Regions from separate parts of the Paraburkholderia sp. USG1 genome, predicted to be linked through region 2. Evidence: riboswitches for the same ligand, from Rfam matches in the RefSeq annotation. Region 2 holds a riboswitch; the other holds the start of a gene.
The links. A riboswitch is a leader RNA that binds a small molecule or an ion and turns the genes downstream of it on or off. The one in region 2 is predicted to bind cobalamin.

Region 1 (10,179 bases), on a different contig from region 2:
TCGCTCGATCTCGAGCGACTTGTTGCGCTGAAGCCCGATCTGATCGTGGTGTGGCGGCATGGCAATGCGCAGCTTCAGCTCGACCGCCTGCGCGAGATGCACATTCCGCTCTTCTTCAGCGAGCCGCATCATCTCGACGACGTGGCCGCGTCGCTGACGAAGCTCGGACAATTGCTCGGCACGTCGCCGGCGGCGGATGCGGCAGCGGCCGCGTACCGCCAGGACATCGCGGCGCTGCGCAGCCGGTATGCGGGCCGGGCGCCCGTCAGCGTGTTCTATCAGGTGTGGGATCAACCGTTGATGACGCTCAACGGCGAGCATATGGTCAGCGACGTGATCGCGTTGTGCGGCGGCCGCAACGTGTTCGCAAAACTCGCACCGCTGGTGCCGACCGTCTCGACCGAAGCGGTGCTCGCGGCGAATCCGGAAGCGATCGTCACGGCGGCGCCGGGCGCGACCGAACCGGACACTACCTTGCCGCAACTCGGCGCATGGCGAGCGTGGCCGAGCCTCACCGCGGTGGCGAACCACAACCTCTTTGCGATCGACGGCGATCTGATCAACCGGCCGGCGCCGCGCATCGCGCAGGGCGCGAAACAGATGTGCGAAGACCTCGACATAGCGCGCTCACGCAGAAAGTCAGGCGCGCAATGAGGCAAGGGCGATCGGCGCCCTGCCCGTCTTACGCATTCCACCGCACCAGCGACCACTGCTGCGTTTCATCGTTCCTGCGCAACCATACGATGCCGCTCATGTCGAGCGACCAGCGCAGACAGCGTTCGAGCGGCACGTCCAGCACGATCGATGCAATGGCCCGCATCACGCCCGCGTGCGTGACCACATAGGCCGGCGACAACTCGCGCGTCAGTGCGAACGCATCGAGCCATGCACGCACCCGCGCGACGAACTGCGCCACGCTTTCGCCGCCATGCGCACGCGCATGTTCGAAATTGACCGCCCAGTCGTCGAGCAGTTCGCGATCGATCGCGTCCCAGCGTTGCGTTTCCCAATCGCCGAAGTTCATTTCCATCAGACGATCGTCGTGACTGATCACACAGCCGAAGTCGTTCGCCATCTCGGCAGCCAGCGCCGAGCAGCGCTTCAACGGGCTCGACATCAGCACGCGTGGCGCGGGCATCTGCAAAGTCGCGAGCTTCAAGGCGAGCGCCGCCGACGACACCTCGGCGTTTTCGGCAAGCGCCACGTCACTGTGGCCGTAACACACGCCCGCATCGAGCGCGACCGCGGGATGACGAATCAGGACGATATCCATATGAGCCCCACCAGGTAGATGCTCAACTCAAAAATCTGCTGTGCGAAGCCGAGGCAGTCGCCGGTATAACCGCCGATGCGCCTGACGAAATAACGGCCCATTGCCACGCGAAGTACGACCAGTACCGCAAGCGCCGAGCCCGCAAAGCGCCAGTCAGGCGCATCGAGCCAGTTCGGCCAGAGCAGCCACGGCAAACCGGATATCGCGGCGCAGACGAACGCGCCGCCGCTCAGGCGCTGCGCCACCGGTTTGGCCTTGCCTTCGGCGCGCACGTAGTCGAGCGTAGCCAGATAGCTGATCGCGCACGTTCGGCTCGCCGCGTGCGCGGCAATCATCAGACTTGCGGCGCGCATCGGCGGCATGGCGGCGAGCGTTTGCCATTTCAATGCGAGCGCCACCACGAGCGCGATGGCGCCGAAAGCGCCGATGCGCGAGTCATGCATGATTCGCAATACATCTTCGCGCGTATAGGCGCCACCGAACGCATCGACGCAATCTGCGAGACCGTCTTCATGGAATGCGCCGGTCACGAGCAGCGACGCGGCCATCGAGAGCAGCACCGCCACGCCCGCCGGAAACACGCGCAACGCGGCCAGATAGACCAGCGCGCTCAATCCGCCGATCAATACGCCGACCAGCGGAAAATAACGCGCCGCCGCATTCAGATAATGCGGTTCATAGCCGACCCAGCGCGGCACGGGCACGCGCGTGAAATAACCGAGCGCCGTGAAAAAATAGCGCAGTTCCGCGAGCGGATTCATGAGCGGGCCGGGAGCGTGTTTCCGTATGAACGATCACGCATCGCGATTCGCGACGCCGGCCGATTCGAAGCTCGCCATCTCGTTGACGAACGCCACCGCCGCGCGCAGCAAAGGCACTGCGAGCGCCGCGCCGGTGCCTTCACCGAGCCGCATATCGAGCGAGAGCAATGGCAGCGCGCCGAAATGATCGAGCATGCGGCGATGGCCCGCTTCGTTCGACGCATGCGCGAACACGCAATATTCGCGCACGCTCGGTGCGAAGGCGTCGGCGATCAACAAGGCCGAGCTCGCGATGAAACCGTCGACCAGTATCGTCATGCGTGCTTCGGCGGCCGCGAGATAGGCGCCCGCCATCATTGCGATCTCGAAGCCGCCGAAGGTGGCGAGCACGTCGAGCGGATCAGTGGACACCGGGTGATGCGCGAGCGCCGACGCCAGCACGTCGCGCTTCCTCGCGAGCCCCGCGTTATCCAGACCCGTGCCGCGGCCGACGCATTCGTCGATCGGCACGCCGCACAAGCGGCTCATCAGACAGGCAGCCGCCGAGGTATTCGCAATGCCCATCTCGCCGAAACCGATCACATTGGTGCCGAGCGCCGCGTGATGCCGCACGCGCGCCGCGCCCGCCTGCATCGCGGCAAGGGCCTGGTCGCGGCTCATGGCCGCTTCATGCGCGAAGTTGCGCGTGCCGGCCGCGACCGGAATGTCGACGAGTCCTTCCGCCGAAGGCAGCGGCGTCGCGATGCCCGCGTTGACCACTTCGAGTTCGATGCCCGCGACGCGGCTCAACGCATTGATCGCCGCGCCGCCCGCGAGAAAGTTGGCGACCATTTGCGCGGTCACGGCTTGCGGATAAGGGCTCACGCCCTCCTCGGCCACGCCGTGGTCGCCAGCGAAAACGATCATCGCCGGACGTGTCACGGCGGGATGCGTGGTGCGCTGAATCAGGCCCATCTGGCGCGCGAGCGTTTCGAGCCGGCCGAGACTGCCTGGCGGCTTGGTCTTGGTATCGATGATGTGCTGCAAGTGATCACGCAGCGTTTGATCGAGTGGTTCGACTTCGGGCAATCCGGGCAAGCGTGGCGATGAAGTCATAAGCGTGTCTGAAAGAGAATGTTGAATTGAAGCGATCAGCCTGCCGGCGTGTCTTGGCCGGCGAGCGATTCGTGACGCGCGCGCGGCGCGGGAATCAGCGCCTCGTGTTCGCCGTCGCGAATCAGGATCAAGGGGTAACCGAAGGCCCGGCTCGCGAGCGCGGGCGTCAGCACATCTTGTACCGGTCCGGCATAGGCGCCGCCTGCGCCGTCGAGCAAGAGCGCATGCGTGGCGAAGCGGCGCGCCAGGTTCAGATCGTGGCACGAAAACATCACTGTACGCCGAGGCTCGCGCGTCCAGGCGGCCAGCGCTTCGAGACAGTCGATCTGATGATGCAGATCGAGATGCGATAACGGTTCGTCGAGCAGCAGCAATGGCGCGTCCTGGCATAGCGTCGCCGCCAGCGCCACGCGCTGACGCTCGCCGCCCGAGAGCGAGAGCACATCGCGCGCGGCAAATGCGGCGAGGCCCAGCAAATCCAACGCCGCCTGCGCCGCTTCGCGATCGGCCGCGCGTTCCCAGCCCCAGCCGCTGAGATGCGGAAAGCGATTCAGCATCACGATATCGAACACGCTCGTGCTGAATGCGTCCGGCGCGCTTTGCGGCATCAACGCGCGGCGCTGCGCGAGCGCGAGCGGCGGCCAGTCGGCCACACGCGCGCCGTCGAGTTCGACATGGCCCGCCGACGGTTGCAACAGACCCGCCAGCGTGGAGAGCAATGTCGTCTTGCCCGCGCCATTCGGTCCGGCCACGCACCAGATCTCGCCTTCGTAGAACGTATGCGTGAAAGCGCCGAGCAAGGTGCGCGCGCCGGCACGCAAGGTCAGACGTTGCGCGCTGAGGACGGCCTGGGCGGTATCGAAGGTCGGCATCATCGGCGCCTGCGCAATAGCATCCACAGAAACACCGGCACGCCGATGATCGACGTGATCGCGCCGACCGGCAACTGCGCCGGCGCGATCACGGTGCGCGCGACCAGGTCCGCGCCCATCACCGCGACACCGCCGCCGAGCGCGGCGGCCGGCAGCAGCATGCGCTGATCGTTGCCGAACGCGAGCCGCAGCATATGCGGCACAACCAGCCCGACGAAGCCGATGGTGCCCGCCGTCGTCACCGCCGCGGCCGCCGCCAGCGAAGCCACCAGATACACCCGCAAGCGCAACGGCATCACCGCGACGCCCAACGCCTGCGCGGCGGCGTCGCCACGCAGCAGCACGTTCAGACGCGGCGCGGCGGGCATGATCGCGACCAGCACGACAACGAGCGCGGCGAGCGCCGTCCACGGCATCGCGCCGCCGTTGAGGTCGCCCGTCAGCCAGAACAGCATGCCGCGCAGACGGTTGTCGGGCGCGAGGTTGAGCAGCAAGGTGATGAGCGCGCCCCAGCCCGCGGCGATCACCGCGCCGGTCAGCAGCAAACGCGGCGACGTGTCCTGCGGCTCGCCGCGCCACAACTCGCGGCGCGCGAGGCCGAGCACCAGCAGGATCGACACGAAGGCGCCGGCGAAGGCGCTCGCGTCGACGATCCACCAGGCGCAACCGGCGATCATCGCGACGAGCGCGAAGCTCGCCGCGCCGCCCGACACACCCAGCACGTAAGGTTCGGCGAGCGGATTGCGCAACAGCACCTGCAGCAGCGCGCCGGCCAACGCGAGCAACGCGCCGCAAGCAAAGCCGGCCAGCGCGCGCGGCAAACGCAGCGTGCGAACGATCTCGGCCGTCAGATCGGCGGAGCCCGCAGACGGCCCATGCGAGGGCAGCAGCGCCGCGAGCACGCGCAGCGGCGCGAGCGATACGCTGCCCAGCGCGAGCGACGCCATCAGCACCGCCAGCGCGATCACACCGAGCGCGAGCCAGATCGCGGCCGCGCGCTTCGCGCTCATCACGCGCAGCGCTGCAGGTATCGCACCGGAGTGGCGGCTCGCTTGTCGGCTCATGGATCGGCTCGTAGGTAGGCTCATCCGCGCGAACTCAACGACGCGGGTCCGTCACTGCTGCTGCCAACCAACCGTGAGATACGCACCGCGCCGCGGCGAGTTATACGAGTAGGCCGTTTCATAGTCCTTGTTCAACAGATTCTGGATTTGGGCGGCCACGTACCAGGCTCTCGTGATGTTGTAGCGCGCCGACAGATTCACCACGCCATAGCCGCCCAGCTTGCCGCTGCTGTCGTCGCGCGCGCCGCTCACGATCCACTCGCCGCCCACGCGCCACCCGGCGATACTGCGGTTCACCGTCAGCGAGCCGAAACGCCGCGCGCGCCGCACGAGGTCGACGTCGTTGTCGAGATCGACGGGGTTTTGCAGCGTCACCGAGGCGCGCACGTCCGTCTTGCCGATATGCCCGCTCCACGATCCCTCGAGTCCCTGCACCTTCGCATGGCCGACATTCTCGGCTAGATAAATACCGGGCGTCACCTGCTCGTAGTCGATCAGATTCGAATAGCGCGTCTGGAATGCGGTGAGACGCATCACGCCGAGCGCATTCGACGCGTACTGCAGCGCGGCTTCGATCGAATGGCTGCGCTCCGGCTGGATCGACGGATTGCCGCTGAGCGGATAGTACAGATCGTCGAAGCTCGGCGCGCGAAACGAATCCGAGTAGCTTGCGCTCACCTTCCAATGGCCGGTGATGTCGAAGCCGTAGCCGAGATAGTAACTGTTCGCTCCGCCGAAATCGGAATACTGGTCGCGCCGCACGTTGGCCTGAATCTGGCTGCGCCCAAAGCGCCCCGTATAGCCGACGAAGCCCGAATCCACATGCCGGTCGGGCGCCGCGAACGTATCCGAGTCGAGGCTCTGATCGAGATGCTCGTAGCCGACCTGCAACTTCTGCTGCGCGGCCAGCGCGAAATCGTTCTGCCATGTGTACTGGCGATTGTCGGTATCGAAGCGGCCGTTATAGACACCGTTGGTGTTCGACACGCTGCGGTCGTCGCCTTCGGAGACGATGAAGTGCGTCGTCCACCAGTCGGTGAGCTTGCCGTTGGCGAACACCGAGACCTGGCGCACTTTGCTATACAGGTTGTTCAGCTCGGTCGGCACGCCGTACGCGTTGTCGTAGCTGTTGTTGCCGTTCGACTGGAAGTAGCTCGCGCCGGCATCCCATCTGTCGTTGAACTTGTGGCGCAGCGAAGCCGAGATGCTTTCGTTCAGATAGCCGTTCGCATTCGGATTGGCGGCGGGCGCCTCACGCGGATTGAGCGACGAGAAGCCGTCGTCCTTCGACCTCGCGAGCGAAATGCTGAAGGTCGTATTGCCGTCTTTATCCAATGCGCCGTTCACGCCCGCCTGCTGCGTCTGCGTGTGATAGCTGCCGTAGCCCAGCGAAAAATTGAAACGCGGCGGATGGTCGCCGCCTTCTTTCGTGAACACCTGGACCACGCCGCCGATCGCACCGGACCCGTACAACGCCGACACGTTGCCGTTCACCACCTCGACGTGATCGATCTGGTCGAGCGGAATCTGTGCGAGTTGCGCCGAACCCAGGCCCACTGAATCGACGCGCACGCCGTCGATCAGCAGCAGCGATTGCGTCGACGACGCGCCGCGCAGGAAGAGGCTCGTCGTCGAACCGGGGCCACCTGTACGCGAGATTTGCGCGCCGGGCGCGAGTTGCAGGAGGCCCGGCAAATCGGTCGCGGTGGTGTCGGCGATATCCTGCTGGTCGAACAATGCGGTCTGCGGGATCGTGTCGGCCAGCGCTTGCGGCCCGCGCTCCGCCGTAACGACCACCGGGGACAACACCGTGGCCGATGAATCCGCGGCAGATGAAGAAGAGGACGAAGAAGCAGCTTGCGCATGCACAACGATCGGCAGGCTCGCGAAGGCAAGCAACACCGCACGAGCGACGGGAGACAGCATGGGACGAGGATCCTGTGGGTAGCGTGCGCGGCCCGCTTCCCCGCAGGCCGATGCGTAACGAGGCGCCAGCGTATTTAACATTTTCGCGCGTGACGTGCCTCTCCCTCTGGCCGGTATCCGGGCTGGCGACATCTCGATCCCGCCTTCCCACGCGTGACGCGCAGTGGCACACTCGCGAGTTGAACTTCCAACGCGCGATCAGGATCGACTTGCATGACGAATGCGGTCGCTTACCGTTGCGGGGGCAGCGCAGGTTGGCGCGTTCTGGCGAATGGCGCGCCCTGCTTCCCGTTTAACTGCGTGCGCCGTTGAAAAGCGCATGCGGGCACCAAGAGTGCGGCCAGTGTAGGAGCGGCCTCGGGGTCCGTCAAGAACGAGGGCACGCGGGCGCGCTGTTCTGACAAGTGCAGGTTATTGTCCGACGCACGAGTACTTTTTCATCGTATGGTCGATAAAAAGCCTGCACAAAGCGATGTTGTTACGTCTCGAAACGAGACAATTGTCGGAACCTGCGACATTCCGCGCTAAAATGCGATGTCTTTAGAGGACGCAGCACATGCTCACCGAACTCGAAACACTTTCACAGAATATCGGCAAGCTGATCGCGATCAGCCAGCGCCACAATGAAGCGCGAGTCGCGCTCGAAGAGCAGCTCGCCCAATCGCGTGCTGACGTCGAAGCTACACGCACGGAACTTGCAATGCTGCGCGAGGAACGCAATGCGCTGCAGGCGGAACGCGACGCGCTGTCGGCGAAGATCGACGACGCCCAGGTGCGCCTGAATGCGATCCTCGAAAAGTTGCCGCGTGCCCGCGCGCACAGCGAGCCGGACAACCAGCTCGATCTGCTCGAACCCGCTCAGCATGAAGTCGCAGCCGGTGCCGAGAGCGACGCGACCCGCCACGGAGAAAATGCATGACCACCAAGCAGATCGAAGTATCGATTCTCGGCGTGCCCTATCGCCTCGCCTGCTCGCCGGAAACGGAAGGCGCGCTGCTTGAAGCGGTTGCACGCGTCGACGCCGAAATGTCGAAGATCCGCAATAGCAGCAACGTGCGCGGTACGGATCGCATTGCTGTCATGGCCGCGCTGTCGCTGGCATCGGAACTGCTTAAGCTGCAATCGAGCGTGAGACACGGAGAAGCATTTCCTGCTGAGGAAATCCGGCGTACAATGCATCAAATGAACGAACAGTTGGGTACTGTGATTCAGCAGTACAGCATGCAGTAAATAGCAGTGTTATAGTGCGGCCGGTCCTGAGATCGGCGGCGGATTCAAACGGAGTGCGTGAGCACAAGGCGTGCAAGATTCTGCAAACGTTTGAGTTCAATCGGTAGTTTTCGTGATTTAGCTTCATCGGTTTAGCTTCCCTGCCTGGTTCGCCAAGGTCATATATTCCTTGAACCAATGCCATGTGCACGGTTGCGGAAATTTGTAGCACGGGTGTGCGCGTCACTCTGTCTGATGTACCCGAAGTGTTGCTAACTGCGACCAATTCTGAACCCCCGGTTCAGGATGCCGGCCTAGCGGCTAAGGCGGGGACCTTATTTAGAACGGCATCGGACTTCGGTTCGGTGCCGTTTTTCTTTGTGCGCTGTTTTTTGTACGCCGATTTCTTCCGCGTCTTCAAACCCTTAACGTTCAATTACGTTCAATTCGATTCATGCGCTACTGGCTAATGAAGTCCGAACCGGACGAAGCAAGCATCGACCATCTCGCCAACGCACCGCATCGCACGTTGCCGTGGACCGGCGTGCGCAACTATCAGGCGCGCAATTTCATGCGCGACATGATGCAGGTCGGCGACGGCGTGCTGTTCTATCACTCGAGCTGTCCCGAGCCCGGCATTGCGGGCATTGCGGAGGTATCGTCCACCGCGTATCCGGACCCCACGCAGTTCGACAAGAAGAGTCCCTACTACGACGCGAAGTCGTCGCAGGAAACGCCGCGCTGGGTGCTCGTCGATGTGGTGTTCAAGAAGAAGATCCCGCTGATTCCGCTCGCCGCGCTGCGCGAGCATGACGAACTCAAGGACATGCGCGTGCTCGCCAAAGGCAACCGCCTGTCGATCACGCCGGTGACCGAAGCCGAATGGCGCTTCATCACCAAACGGCTCGCCTGACGTTGCGTGGGTGATCATGCGCCGTGCGTATTCACGCGGACGCAAACATTAAAGTAACGTCAAACCCGGGAACCAAGCTCAGGTTACAACCGCCTAACGGACTCGCAAACGCCGTGCCATTGCGCGGCGCTCGCTTCAATCGTGCACAAACCCTGTTCAAGCAAGGAGTCCAACAATGACGAAAAACACCGCACGTGCACTCGCTCTCGCTTTCGTATGCGCCGCGCCCGCCGCGCTCGCCCTGACGCCGGCCATGGCCCGCGCGCAAGCCGTCGCGCAATATCAGCCGGCGGGCGTGCTGTCGCTGAACGCGCAGGCCAGCGCGGAAGTCCCGCAAGACGTCGTCGAAATCACGCTGTTCTACGAGCAGGAAGCGAGCGATCCGTCGGCGCTCACGTCAACGCTGAATCAGCGCGCCGATTCGGCGCTGCAAAAAGCCAAGGGTGTGAGCGGCGTGACGGCCCGCACGGGCTCGTTCTCGATCTATCCGTCAACGGACCGTGACGGGCGCATTTCCGCGTGGCGCGGCCGCACGGAGATCGTGCTCGAATCGCACGACTTCGCCGCGGCGTCGAAGCTGGCGGGTCAAATGGCGTCGATCATGCAGGTCGGCAACGTGCAATTCTCGCTCTCGCCTGAAGCGCAACGCGCTGCCGAGCAAAAGCTCACCGGCGAAGCGATCAGGTCGTTCCGCGAGCAGGCCGCATCGTCCGCGCAGGCGTTCGGCTACAGCGGCTATTCGATTCGCGAGGTCAACGTCGGCCACAACGGCGTGATGCCGCGTCCCATGATGATGATGATGAGCGCGCGCGCCATGGGCGCCGACGCGAAGGCTTCGGCGCCGGTGCCGATCGAAGGCGGCACGTCGACCGTGACGGTGAATGTGTCGGGTTCAGTGCAGATGAAGTGATGCGCTTTACGCTAGAAGCATTGCTTCAAGGCACTTAAAGAAAAAGCCACGGCACGCCGTGGCTTTTTTCATTTGACCGCTCGCTACGATAAACCGTAGCGATCCGCTCAACTCGCGCTGACCGCCTGCGCCGGTTCACGGCGCGCGCGGCGATAA
Region 2 (10,179 bases):
CGTCGAGCCACGGCGCTTCGCCTTCGACACGCGTGCTTTCGCCAGCCAGCAGATCCGACACGAAGCGTTTGCCTTGCCCGATATCGGCGAGCGTATAACCGTCGGGCGGATTGAGCACGCAGGTGCCGAAACGCAATTCGCCGCTCGTCGTGATGGCGGGCGGCACGGCCAGCATTGCGGCAATCTCTCGCGCCATCACGTTGACACCGGCAAGACCGCCGAGCAGCGGCACGACTGCGCTGCCGTCTTCGGCGACGGCCAGCACCGGCGGCTCGACGCCCTTGTTCGACAACGACGGCGCGACACAGCGAATCACGATGCCCGTCGCGCACAACGCGACGATCGGCGTGCCGCGCGCATACAGCTCCCGCAAATGCGCGCCGAGTTCGCGGTACGGCGCATCGGCCTCAACGCGTCCCTGCAACGCATGCACCTGGCTATCCGCATACAGCGCCTGAATGCGACGCGCCGTCGCCAACGCGCCCGCGCCAAGAATTACGATCGCGGGCGCGGTCATCCTTGCCATTTTTGCCCCGGCACGACAAGCAACGAAAAATACGGCGACGCCATCGGATCCACATCAGCGAGCGGCACGATGCGCTGATTGCCCATCGTCGCGCGTTCGACATAGAGCGCGCGGTCCGCGAGGCCGAGCTCGCCCAGCACGCGCCGCACCTTGTCGAAGTTGCGGCCGAGCTTCATCACGACGGCGGCGTCGGCATCGGCCAGGCGCCGGCGCAATTCGTCTTCGGGCAGGACGCCCGAGAGCACCGACAAACTCTGATTGCGATACACGAGCGGCGAACCGAGCACCGCGGCGCCGCCGAGCATCGCGCACACGCCGGGCACGACTTCGCTCTCGTAGCGCGCCGCAAGCCGGTCGTGCAGATACATGTACGAACCGTAGAAGAACGGATCGCCTTCGCAGATCACGGCGACGTCGCGGCCCGCGTCGAGGTGAGCGGCGACGACTTCCGCCGCAGTGTCGTAGAAATCGGCGATGATCGCTTCGTATGAAAGCGGCGGTTCGAGCGCTTCAGTGGTGACGGGATAGACGAGCGGCAGATGCTGCTGCGCGTCGTGCAAATGCGCCTCGATAATGCTGAACGCGTTGCCTTTCTTGCCCTTCGCGACGAAGTACGCGACGACCGCTGCCGACTTCAGCAAACGCAGCGCTTTCAGCGTGATGAGTTCCGGATCGCCGGGGCCGACGCCGAGTCCGAACAAACGTCCTTGCGCCGTCATTTATTCGACCTCCGTTGCGAGCGCGTTCACGGCGGCCGCCGCCATCGCGCTGCCGCCGCGCCGGCCATGTACCACCACGTAGGGCACGCCGCGGCTATCTTCGGCAAGCATGGCTTTCGATTCGGCGGCGCCGACAAAGCCCACGGGAAAGCCGAGTATCAACGCCGGCTTGGGCGCACCGGCGTCCAGCATATCGAGGAGATGAAACAGTGCGGTCGGCGCATTGCCGATCACGACGACGCTGCCCGCCAGATGCGGCCGCCACAATTCGAGCGCGGCCGCGGAGCGCGTATTGCCGAGTTCGCGCGCGAGCGACGGCACGTCCCGATGCGCGAGCGTGCAGATGACTTCGTTGTTCGCCGGCAGCCGGGCACGCGTGATGCCCTGCGCGACCATGCCGGCATCGCATAGGATCGGCGCACCTTGCGCGAGCGCCGAGCGGCCGGCCGCGCCCGCGCCTTCGGAGAACCGCAGATCGTCGACCACATCGACCATGCCGCACGCGTGGATCACGCGCACCGCGAGTTTTTCGAGGTCGGCGGGAATGCGCGACAGGTCGGCTTCCGCGCGGATCGTCGCGAAAGATTGGCGATAGATCTCCTGACCGTCGCGAATGTAATCAAGCATTGGTGTTACTCCGGACCAGGCGGTCGAGCATGTCGGCAGCCTGGTCGATCGTCAGTTGGCGCGCGACGCATTCGCCGAAGCCGGGCCGGCGGTCGTGTCGATCGCGTCGATAAAGGTCGTAGAGGCCGGGCGCCGCGGCCAGCAGCGTGTACGGCGCGCAATGGGCGGCGGCGCACGAACGCGCGCAGCCGCTCAGATGCACGTCGACGCCGGCCGGCAGGCGTCGGGCGAGGCGCAGCGCGTCGGTCTTGGTGTCGGCGAGGCTTTTCGCGCAGCCGCTCGATCCCGCGCACGCGATCAGACGGGTGATGGCTTGCGCGGAATCGCAGGCGAGATCGAGCGCGTTCAGGCTGGACAGCACAGGCGGGACGGCGTGCGTTGCGATATCGGGCAGCAGCACGCTTTGCCACGGTGTGACGCGCAGCGTGCCGTCGCCGTGCTGCTGCGAAAGCGCGGCGAGGGCGTGCAGGGTGTCGGCGTCGAGGCGGCCTGAAGCGGGTTGGCCGCCTACGTGCCAGGTTCCCGGTTGACGTTGAGCGTGAGCGCCGAGGCGCAGGCCGGCGTCGGCTGGCGTGCTGCGATGCCAGTTGGCTGGCGACACGTTTCGCGTCAGCGGGAAATCGACATACTGTTGAGCGTGATGCAATAGGGTGTCGGCGGAATGCAGGGTTAGCAGATGACGCATGCGTGTGGCGTCCGCTGCGGCGAGGTCGAGGAACGTGAGCAGCAGTGCGCGTACCAGAGCCGGAGCTTGCGAGGGGAGTATCGCGGCTAACGGGCCTGTGCCGTTTGCGTGGGACTCTGCCGTCGTGATGCACTCGCTTTGCGTTGGCGAGCCGGCAAACGCAGCCGCACTCGCACTCGCAGGCGGACAACCTGCCAGGCCGAATACGAAGCGCACGCCGTCCGCTTCTCGCGACGCCGCCAGCCAGAGATCGTGCGGATGATCTACTCTCGCGAGCCGTTCGCCGCCGTCCAGCAGCAGTGCGAATTTCGGCGATAGCGCCGCGAAACGCGCTTCGCTTTGCAGCATCGCGAGTAGAGCGGCGCACAGCGGGCGGGTGTCGAGCAGGGCGGACGGATCGCGTCCGGCGGCAGGGCTGATCATCACGTTGCGCACGTCGTCGGCTGCGATCGACGTCGGCCCGAGACCGGCACCGACGAGCGCCGCGATCAACGCCGCTTCCTCGCCACGCTTCACCCCGCGCACCTGCACATTCGCACGATTGGTCAGCTCGATCACCCCGGCCGCATGCCGTGCGCTGGCCTCGGCGATTGCCCGCGCCTGCGCCGTGCTCAACTCACCGCCGGGCAGTTTGATGCGGCAAATCCCGCCGTCGCGCGCGGCGACGATGCGCAGCAGCCCCGGACACGCCGAAGGCCGCGGCGTTGGGGCCGCGTCGGACAAAACGGTGGAGGGCGTTGCTTGATTCAAGACGGACACCGGTTTAGCGTCGCGCGACGGCCCGAGCATGCCGTGAGGCGGGCATGGCTGCGGCATCGGTACACCCCGCCCGATGTAGGCTGGCACGAACAGTCTCGCCGGCAGGTCTCCTGGCTGGCAGGTCATGGTCCGCTGCGGCCTTCCCGGTCGAACCAGTGGCGTGAAGCGCAGGCGGACTCGCTGCATACAGTTGCGGGGGCAGCCACAGTGGCACTGTGTTCCCTCTTCGGCCCCGAAGGGCACCGGCGGCTGTATTATGCCTTTTTTCGAACAGCACAACGAGGCTGGGCGCTTTGATCGGCGCGGCACAGCGCATTATTTGAAGACACAGAATGAGGATGGATGCATGCCGGCCTGGCTGACGGTGGTGGGCATTGGCGACGACGGCTTCGCCGGCTTGGGGCGGCGCGCGCGGCGTGCTTTGCTGGAAGCATCGGTGGTGTACGGTGGCGAACGCCATCTGGCGATGTTGCCCGCGCGGCTCGCCGCGCGCCGTGCCGCGTGGCCGCGTCCGTTCGATCTTGCGCCTTTGCTGGCCGAGCGCAACGGCGCGGTGTGCGTGCTGGCGAGCGGCGACCCGATGCTGTTCGGCGTGGGCGCGACGCTCGCGCGGCAATTGCCGGCGGGAGAGTTGCGGGTGCTGCCCGCGCCGTCGTCGTTGTCGCTGGCGGCCGCGCGCCTCGGCTGGCCGTTGCAGGACGTCGCGACGGTGTCGCTGGTGGGCCGCCCGTTGCCCACGCTGAACGCGCATCTGCACGACGGCGCGCGCGTGTTCGTGTTGAGCGCGGACGGGCACACGCCCGCGGCGCTCGCGGAATTGCTGAACGCACGCGGATTCGGAGCGACCCGCATGAGCGTGCTGGAACATCTGGGCGGCGAGTTGGAGCGGCGCATCGACGGCCGCGCGGATCAGTGGTCGGCGGGTGAGGTGGCCGCGCTGAATCTGGTCGCCCTCGATTGCCGCGCCACCGAAGGCGCGCCACGTTTGCCGCTGACCTGCGGTTTGCCCGACGACGCCTTTCGCCACGACGGCCAGCTGACCAAACGCGATGTGCGCGCGATCACGCTTGCGCGCCTCGCGCCGGCGCCCGGCGAACTGCTGTGGGACGTGGGCGCGGGCAGCGGCTCGATCGGCATCGAGTGGATGCGCGCGCATCCGACTTGCCGCGCGATCGCTATTGAAGGACACGCCGAGCGTCAGCGTTTCATCGAACACAATCGCGATGCGTTGGGTGTGCCGGGTCTGCAACTGGTCGCGGGCCGCGCGCCGGCTGCGCTGCAGGGGTTGCCGGTGCCGGATGCGGTGTTCATCGGCGGCGGCGCGACGGTGCCGGGCGTGCTGGAGGTGTGCTGGGCAAGTCTGCGCGAGGGCGGGCGACTGGTTGCCAACGCGGTCACGCTGCAAGGCGAAGCGGCGCTGGCCGCATGGCGCGAGCGGCACGGCGGTACGTTGACGCGGATCGCGCTCGCCGATGCACAACCGCTCGGCGGTTTCGACACGTGGCGGCAGGCGTTGCCGATCACGCTGCTGGATGTGACGAAGCCGGCCGAAGACTCGGCCGCGCATGTTGCTGGAGCCCTTGACGGCACGAACGGCACGAACGGCACGAGTGTCACGGCTGCCGCGCGTGTCACGAACCCCGCCGTTGCCGACTCACCGCACGAACCCTGATGCGCGAAGAAACGCCCGAACAACCCGCGCCGCTGCGTAGCGGCTACACGACCGGCAGTTGCGCCACCGCGACGTCGTTGGCGGCGGCGCGTCTGTTGCTCACGGGGGTGGCCAGCGAAGTCGCGGAGATCGTGTTGCCCAAGGGCCAGCATGTGCCGATGCGCCTGGTCTTCTGCCGCCTGGTCGACAACGACAACGGCAGCAATAGCAGCGCCGAAGCCGGCACCATCAAGGACGCCGGCGACGATCCCGACGTCACGCACGGCGCGGTGGTATTCGCCCGCGTGCGCCTCGTCGCCGTGCCGGGTGTGACGTTTCGCGCGGGGCCGGGCGTCGGCACGGTGACACGCGCGGGACTCACGCTGCCGGTTGGCGAACCGGCGATCAACCCGGTACCGCGCCGAATGATGACCGAACACCTCGCCGAACTCGCGGCCGAGCATGCGTATGGCGGCGGATTCGAAGTGACGATCGGCGTGGAAGGCGGCGAAGCGCTCGCGCTGAAAACCATGAACCCGCGCCTCGGCATTCTCGGCGGCCTGTCGATTCTCGGCACCACCGGCATCGTGCGGCCGTTCTCGTGCTCGGCGTATATCGCGTCGATCCATCAGGGTATCGACGTCGCGCGCGCGAACGGCTACACGCATCTGGCCGCCTGCACCGGCAACGCCAGTGAAGACGCAATGCGTGCGCATTACGGCCTGCCGGATATCGCGCTGATCGAAATGGGCGACTTCGTCGGTGCGGTGCTCAAGCATATGAAGCGCGCGCCGGTCGAGCGTCTGAGCATATGCGGCGGCTTCGGCAAACTCAGCAAGCTGGCGGCGGGGCATCTCGACCTGCACAGCCGCAATTCGAGCATCGATCTCGAACAGCTCGCGCAATGGGCGGCCGGATACGGCGCCGACACCGCGCTTCAGGCGGCGATCCGCGCGGCCAATACGAGTCAGCAGGCGGTTGCGTTGGCGCGTGCGCAACAGGTGCCCCTCGGCGATATCGTCTGCCGGCATGCGCTGGCGGTGGCGCGCGCTATCGTGCCGCCACAGGTGAACGTGGAAATGTTCGCGATCGACCGCCAAGGCTTGCTGATCGGAGCCGCGCAATGAAAATGAAGCGGATTCTGCTGCTCGGCGGCACCGGCGACGCATTGCGGATTGCGCGGCAGCTCGGCGCTGAGCACGTGTACAGTCTCGCCGGCCTCGGCAAGGTGCCGGACGATCTGGCGTGCTCGGTGCGCGTGGGGGGCTTTGGCGGCAGCGAGGGCATGGCGCGCTACATCGAAGGAGAAGACATTGGACTCGTGCTCGATGCGACGCATCCGTATGCCGCGCAAATCAGCGCGAATGCGGCGCAAGCGAGCCGCGCGGCGCGTGTGCCGTATTGGGCGCTGCGCCGCCCGGCCTGGCAGCCGCAAGACGGCGACGATTGGCGCATGGTCGGCGACTGGACCGAGCTCACGGATGCGCTTGCGCCGTTCAGAAAGCCGCTTTTCACGCTCGGCCGCGAACCGCTCGCGCATCTCGACGAGATTCCGCCGCATCAGTTCTGGACCGTGCGTTGTCTCGATGCACACGAAGACACGCCGCGTGCACGGATTCTCGCGGCGCGCGGGCCGTTCACGCTCGAAGGCGAGCGCGCGCTGTTCGCCTTGCAAGCCTTCGACGTGGTGGTCAGTAAAAACAGCGGCGGCAACGCGACCGAAGCAAAACTCGAAGTCGCGCGTGAACGCGGTTTGCCGGTCGTGATGCTGCGCCGTCCTGAGCTGCTGGCGGCAGATCGGGAATTCGAACGTGTCGCCGACCTGCTCGAAGCGCTGCAAGCGGCAGATTGAGCGTGCGCCCGAATCGCGTGCGCGTGCTATGCCGTCCCAACGAATCATGGAGTATTAAATGACGGTGTTTTTTATCGGCGCCGGTCCTGGCGATCCGGAACTGATCACGGTGAAAGGGCAGCGCCTCGTGCGCAGTTGCCCGGTGATCCTGTACGCGGGTTCCCTCGTGCCGGCCGCGGTGCTCGAAGGTCATGCGGCCGCGCAAGTGGTGAATACCGCCGAGCTCGATCTCGATCAGATCATCGCGTTGCTCGAGGCCGCGCACGTCAAAGGGCAGGACGTGGCGCGCGTGCATTCCGGCGATCCGTCCTTGTATGGCGCGATCGGCGAACAGATCCGCAGACTGCGCGAGCTGAAGATTCCCTACGAGATCGTGCCGGGCGTTACCGCCACTGCGGCCTGCGCGGCGGCGCTGGGTTGCGAACTCACGCTGCCCGATATCTCGCAGACGCTGATTCTCACGCGCTTCGCGAGCAAGACCAGCATGCCCGAAGGCGAACAGCTCGCCGACCTCGCGCGTCATCGCGCGACGATGGCGATTCACCTCGGCGTGCGGCATCTTGCGCGCATTGTCGATGAATTGCGGCCGCATTACGGCGGCGTCTGTCCGATCGCGGTGATCTATCGCGCGAGCTGGCCGGACGAGGAGAAGATTACCGGCACGCTCGACGATATCGTCAGCAAGGTGCAGTCCAGTTCCATCGAGCGGACCGCGCTGATTCTGGTCGGGCAGGTGCTCGCCGCCGAAGGTTTCGCGGATTCGACGCTGTACGCGAAAGACTGAACCTGCACGCGGCGCAAAGCCCATGCGCGTGGCGCCACGCCGACGCCACGCCAACGCCACGCCACGCGCAAATGGATTTTCAACGCCGGCTCAATGGCCCATCACATCACGCAGTCACTTCAGCCGGCTGCCTCGCCGCCAGCTTCGCGCGCAATGCTCTCGCGGCCCGCACCATGTTCGCGAGCGCTGCCTCCGTTTCCGGCCAGCCGCGCGTCTTCAACCCGCAATCCGGATTGACCCACAGGCGCTCGGCCGGAATCACTTCGCACGCGCGTTCCAGCAGACGTTGCATCGCGTCCGCGTCCGGCACGCGCGGCGAGTGGATATCGTAGACACCCGGGCCGATTTCGTTCGGATACGCGAAGGCGCCGAAGCCGTCGAGCAGTTCCATCGCCGAGCGCGAGGTCTCGATGGTGATCACGTCGGCATCCATCGCAGCGATCGACGGCAGAATGTCGTTGAACTCCGAATAACACATGTGCGTATGAATCTGCGTTTGATCGGCGACGCCCGCTGCCGAAATGCGGAACGCGCGCGTGGCCCATTCCAGATACGCGGGCCAGTCCGCGCGACGCAGCGGCAAGCCTTCGCGGAAAGCCGGTTCGTCGATCTGGATGATGCGAATGCCGGCCTTTTCCAGATCCACGACCTCGTCGCGGATCGCGAGCGCGAGTTGCAGCGCGGTGGTGGCGCGCGGCTGGTCGTCGCGCACGAACGACCATTGCAGCATCGTCACCGGCCCGGTCAGCATGCCTTTCATCAGACGCTGCGTGAGCGATTGCGCGTAACGCGTGGTCTCGACCGTCATCGGTTCGGGACGGTAGACATCGCCGTAGATGATCGGCGGTTTTACGCAACGCGAGCCGTAGCTCTGCACCCAGCCGTTTTCCGTGAACGCATAGCCCCACAACTGTTCGCCGAAATATTCGACCATGTCGTTGCGTTCGGCTTCGCCATGTACCAGCACGTCGAGCCCCAGCTCTTCCTGTTTGCGCACGGCGATTTCGATCTCGGCGCGCATGCGCTGCAGATAGTCGAGCGCGCGCAGTTCGCCACGTTTGTAGGCGGCGCGCGCCTGGCGGATCGCCGCCGTTTGCGGGAACGAACCGATCGTGGTGGTCGGCAGGAGCGGCAGGCCGAGCGCTTCGCGCTGCAGACGGTTGCGTTCGGCAAACGGGCTTTGCCGTTCCGCCATCGCGCTGCTTACCGCGGCCACGCGTTTTTGCACGAGCGCGTTGACCACCGCGCTGGAGTGGCGGCGTACTTCGAGCGCGCGGTCGGCGGCAGCGAGCGCCGGTTCGGCCGCGACGGGATCGCGCAAGGCGAGGGCGAGCGTGGCGACTTCAGCGAGTTTTTCGGTGGCGAACGCGAGCCAGGATTTCAGATCGGCGTCGAGTTTTTTCTCCGCGTCGAGCGAGACCGGAACATGCAGCAGCGAGCACGACGGCGCGATCCACAAGCGCTCGCCGAATTCGGCCTGCAAGCTCTGCAACGATTCGACGATCCCGCCGAGATCCGCGCGCCAGATATTGCGGCCGTCGATCACGCCGGCCGACAGCACCGCGTGCGCAGGCAACGCCGCGCGCCATGCGTCGAGCTGTTGCGGGGCGCGCACGAGGTCGAGATGCACACCGGCAACGGGCAGCGCGGCCACACGCGGCGCGTGTTCCGCTGCGCTTTCGAAGTACGTGGCGAGCAGCACCTTCACGCCCGACATGCCGAGCACGTCATACGCGGCGGAAAAAGCTTCGAGCCATTGCGCAGGCAGATCGACGCACAAAGCCGGCTCGTCGAGCTGCACCCATTCGATGCCGCGCTGCTTGAGCTTGTCCAGCAGACGGCTGTAGCGGATCACGAGATTCGGCAGCAACGACAAACGGTCGAAGCCGGCGACATGGCTCTTGGACAGCCACAGGTAAGTGATCGGCCCGATCAGCACCGGCTTGACCGGCAGATTCAGCGCGAGCGCTTCGTCGATCTCCTCGAACAGCCACTCGACGCCGCCGTCGAAACTCGTCTGCGGTCCCAGTTCGGGGACGAGGTAGTGGTAGTTGGTGTCGAACCATTTGGTCATTTCCATTGCCGGCTGCGCCGCGTTGCCACGCGCGAGTTCGTAGTACCGGGCGAGCGTCAGCGTCTTCGGTTCGAAGCCGAAACGCTGCGGCAATGCGCCGAGCAGCGCGCTCAGATTGAGCATCTGGTCGTAGTAGGCGAAATCGCCGACGGTGACGAAATCCAGCCCGGCGTCCTGCTGCAATTGCCAATGGCGGGCGCGCAATTCGCGCGCGACGCCACGCAGATGCTGCTCATCGGATTCGCCGCGCCAGAACGATTCCTGCGCGAATTTCAGTTCGCGCTGCGCGCCGATGCGTGGAAAGCCGGGAATGTGCGTGCGGGCCATGTGAAGTCCTGTTGTGCGTTGTATGAATTGGCGCCCAGTGTGGAAGTCGCGCTATGATTCATCAAGCGACATGTTTTCACCAATGTATGAGCCAGATTCATATTCACACTTGTGCGTTCAACGCGAGGCCATTCCATGCTTGAGCTTCGCCACTTGCGTTCGCTGATCGCCATTG

Region 1: another riboswitch for cobalamin. It lies ahead of NE850_RS28480 (TonB-dependent receptor domain-containing protein); the one in region 2 lies ahead of cobG (precorrin-3B synthase).

Annotation. Positions count from the first base shown of each region.
Region 1 is NZ_JAMWXW010000026.1:10,898-21,076, reverse strand. It holds gene NE850_RS28510 (cobalamin-binding protein) at 1-654, shown strand, start outside; gene cobC (alpha-ribazole phosphatase) at 683-1,273, opposite strand; gene NE850_RS28500 (adenosylcobinamide-GDP ribazoletransferase) at 1,258-2,034, opposite strand; gene cobT (nicotinate-nucleotide--dimethylbenzimidazole phosphoribosyltransferase) at 2,068-3,129, opposite strand; gene NE850_RS28490 (ABC transporter ATP-binding protein) at 3,165-4,004, opposite strand; gene NE850_RS28485 (iron ABC transporter permease) at 4,001-5,065, opposite strand; gene NE850_RS28480 (TonB-dependent receptor domain-containing protein) at 5,117-6,991, opposite strand; cobalamin riboswitch at 7,082-7,339, opposite strand; gene NE850_RS28475 (ATPase) at 7,548-7,910, shown strand; gene NE850_RS28470 (cell division protein ZapA) at 7,907-8,221, shown strand; RNA gene ssrS (6S RNA) at 8,356-8,537, shown strand; gene NE850_RS28460 (EVE domain-containing protein) at 8,655-9,113, shown strand; gene NE850_RS28455 (SIMPL domain-containing protein) at 9,289-10,023, shown strand; gene lgt (prolipoprotein diacylglyceryl transferase) at 10,131-10,179, opposite strand, start outside.
Region 2 is NZ_JAMWXW010000038.1:38,781-48,959, reverse strand. It holds gene cobJ (precorrin-3B C(17)-methyltransferase) at 1-517, opposite strand, end outside; gene NE850_RS34470 (precorrin-2 C(20)-methyltransferase) at 514-1,245, opposite strand; gene NE850_RS34465 (precorrin-8X methylmutase) at 1,246-1,872, opposite strand; gene cobG (precorrin-3B synthase) at 1,865-3,346, opposite strand; cobalamin riboswitch at 3,399-3,578, opposite strand; gene cbiE (precorrin-6y C5,15-methyltransferase (decarboxylating) subunit CbiE) at 3,663-4,988, shown strand; gene NE850_RS34450 (cobalt-precorrin-5B (C(1))-methyltransferase) at 4,988-6,094, shown strand; gene NE850_RS34445 (cobalt-precorrin-6A reductase) at 6,097-6,819, shown strand; gene cobM (precorrin-4 C(11)-methyltransferase) at 6,878-7,603, shown strand; gene metE (5-methyltetrahydropteroyltriglutamate--homocysteine S-methyltransferase) at 7,710-10,004, opposite strand; gene NE850_RS34430 (LysR family transcriptional regulator) at 10,140-10,179, shown strand, end outside.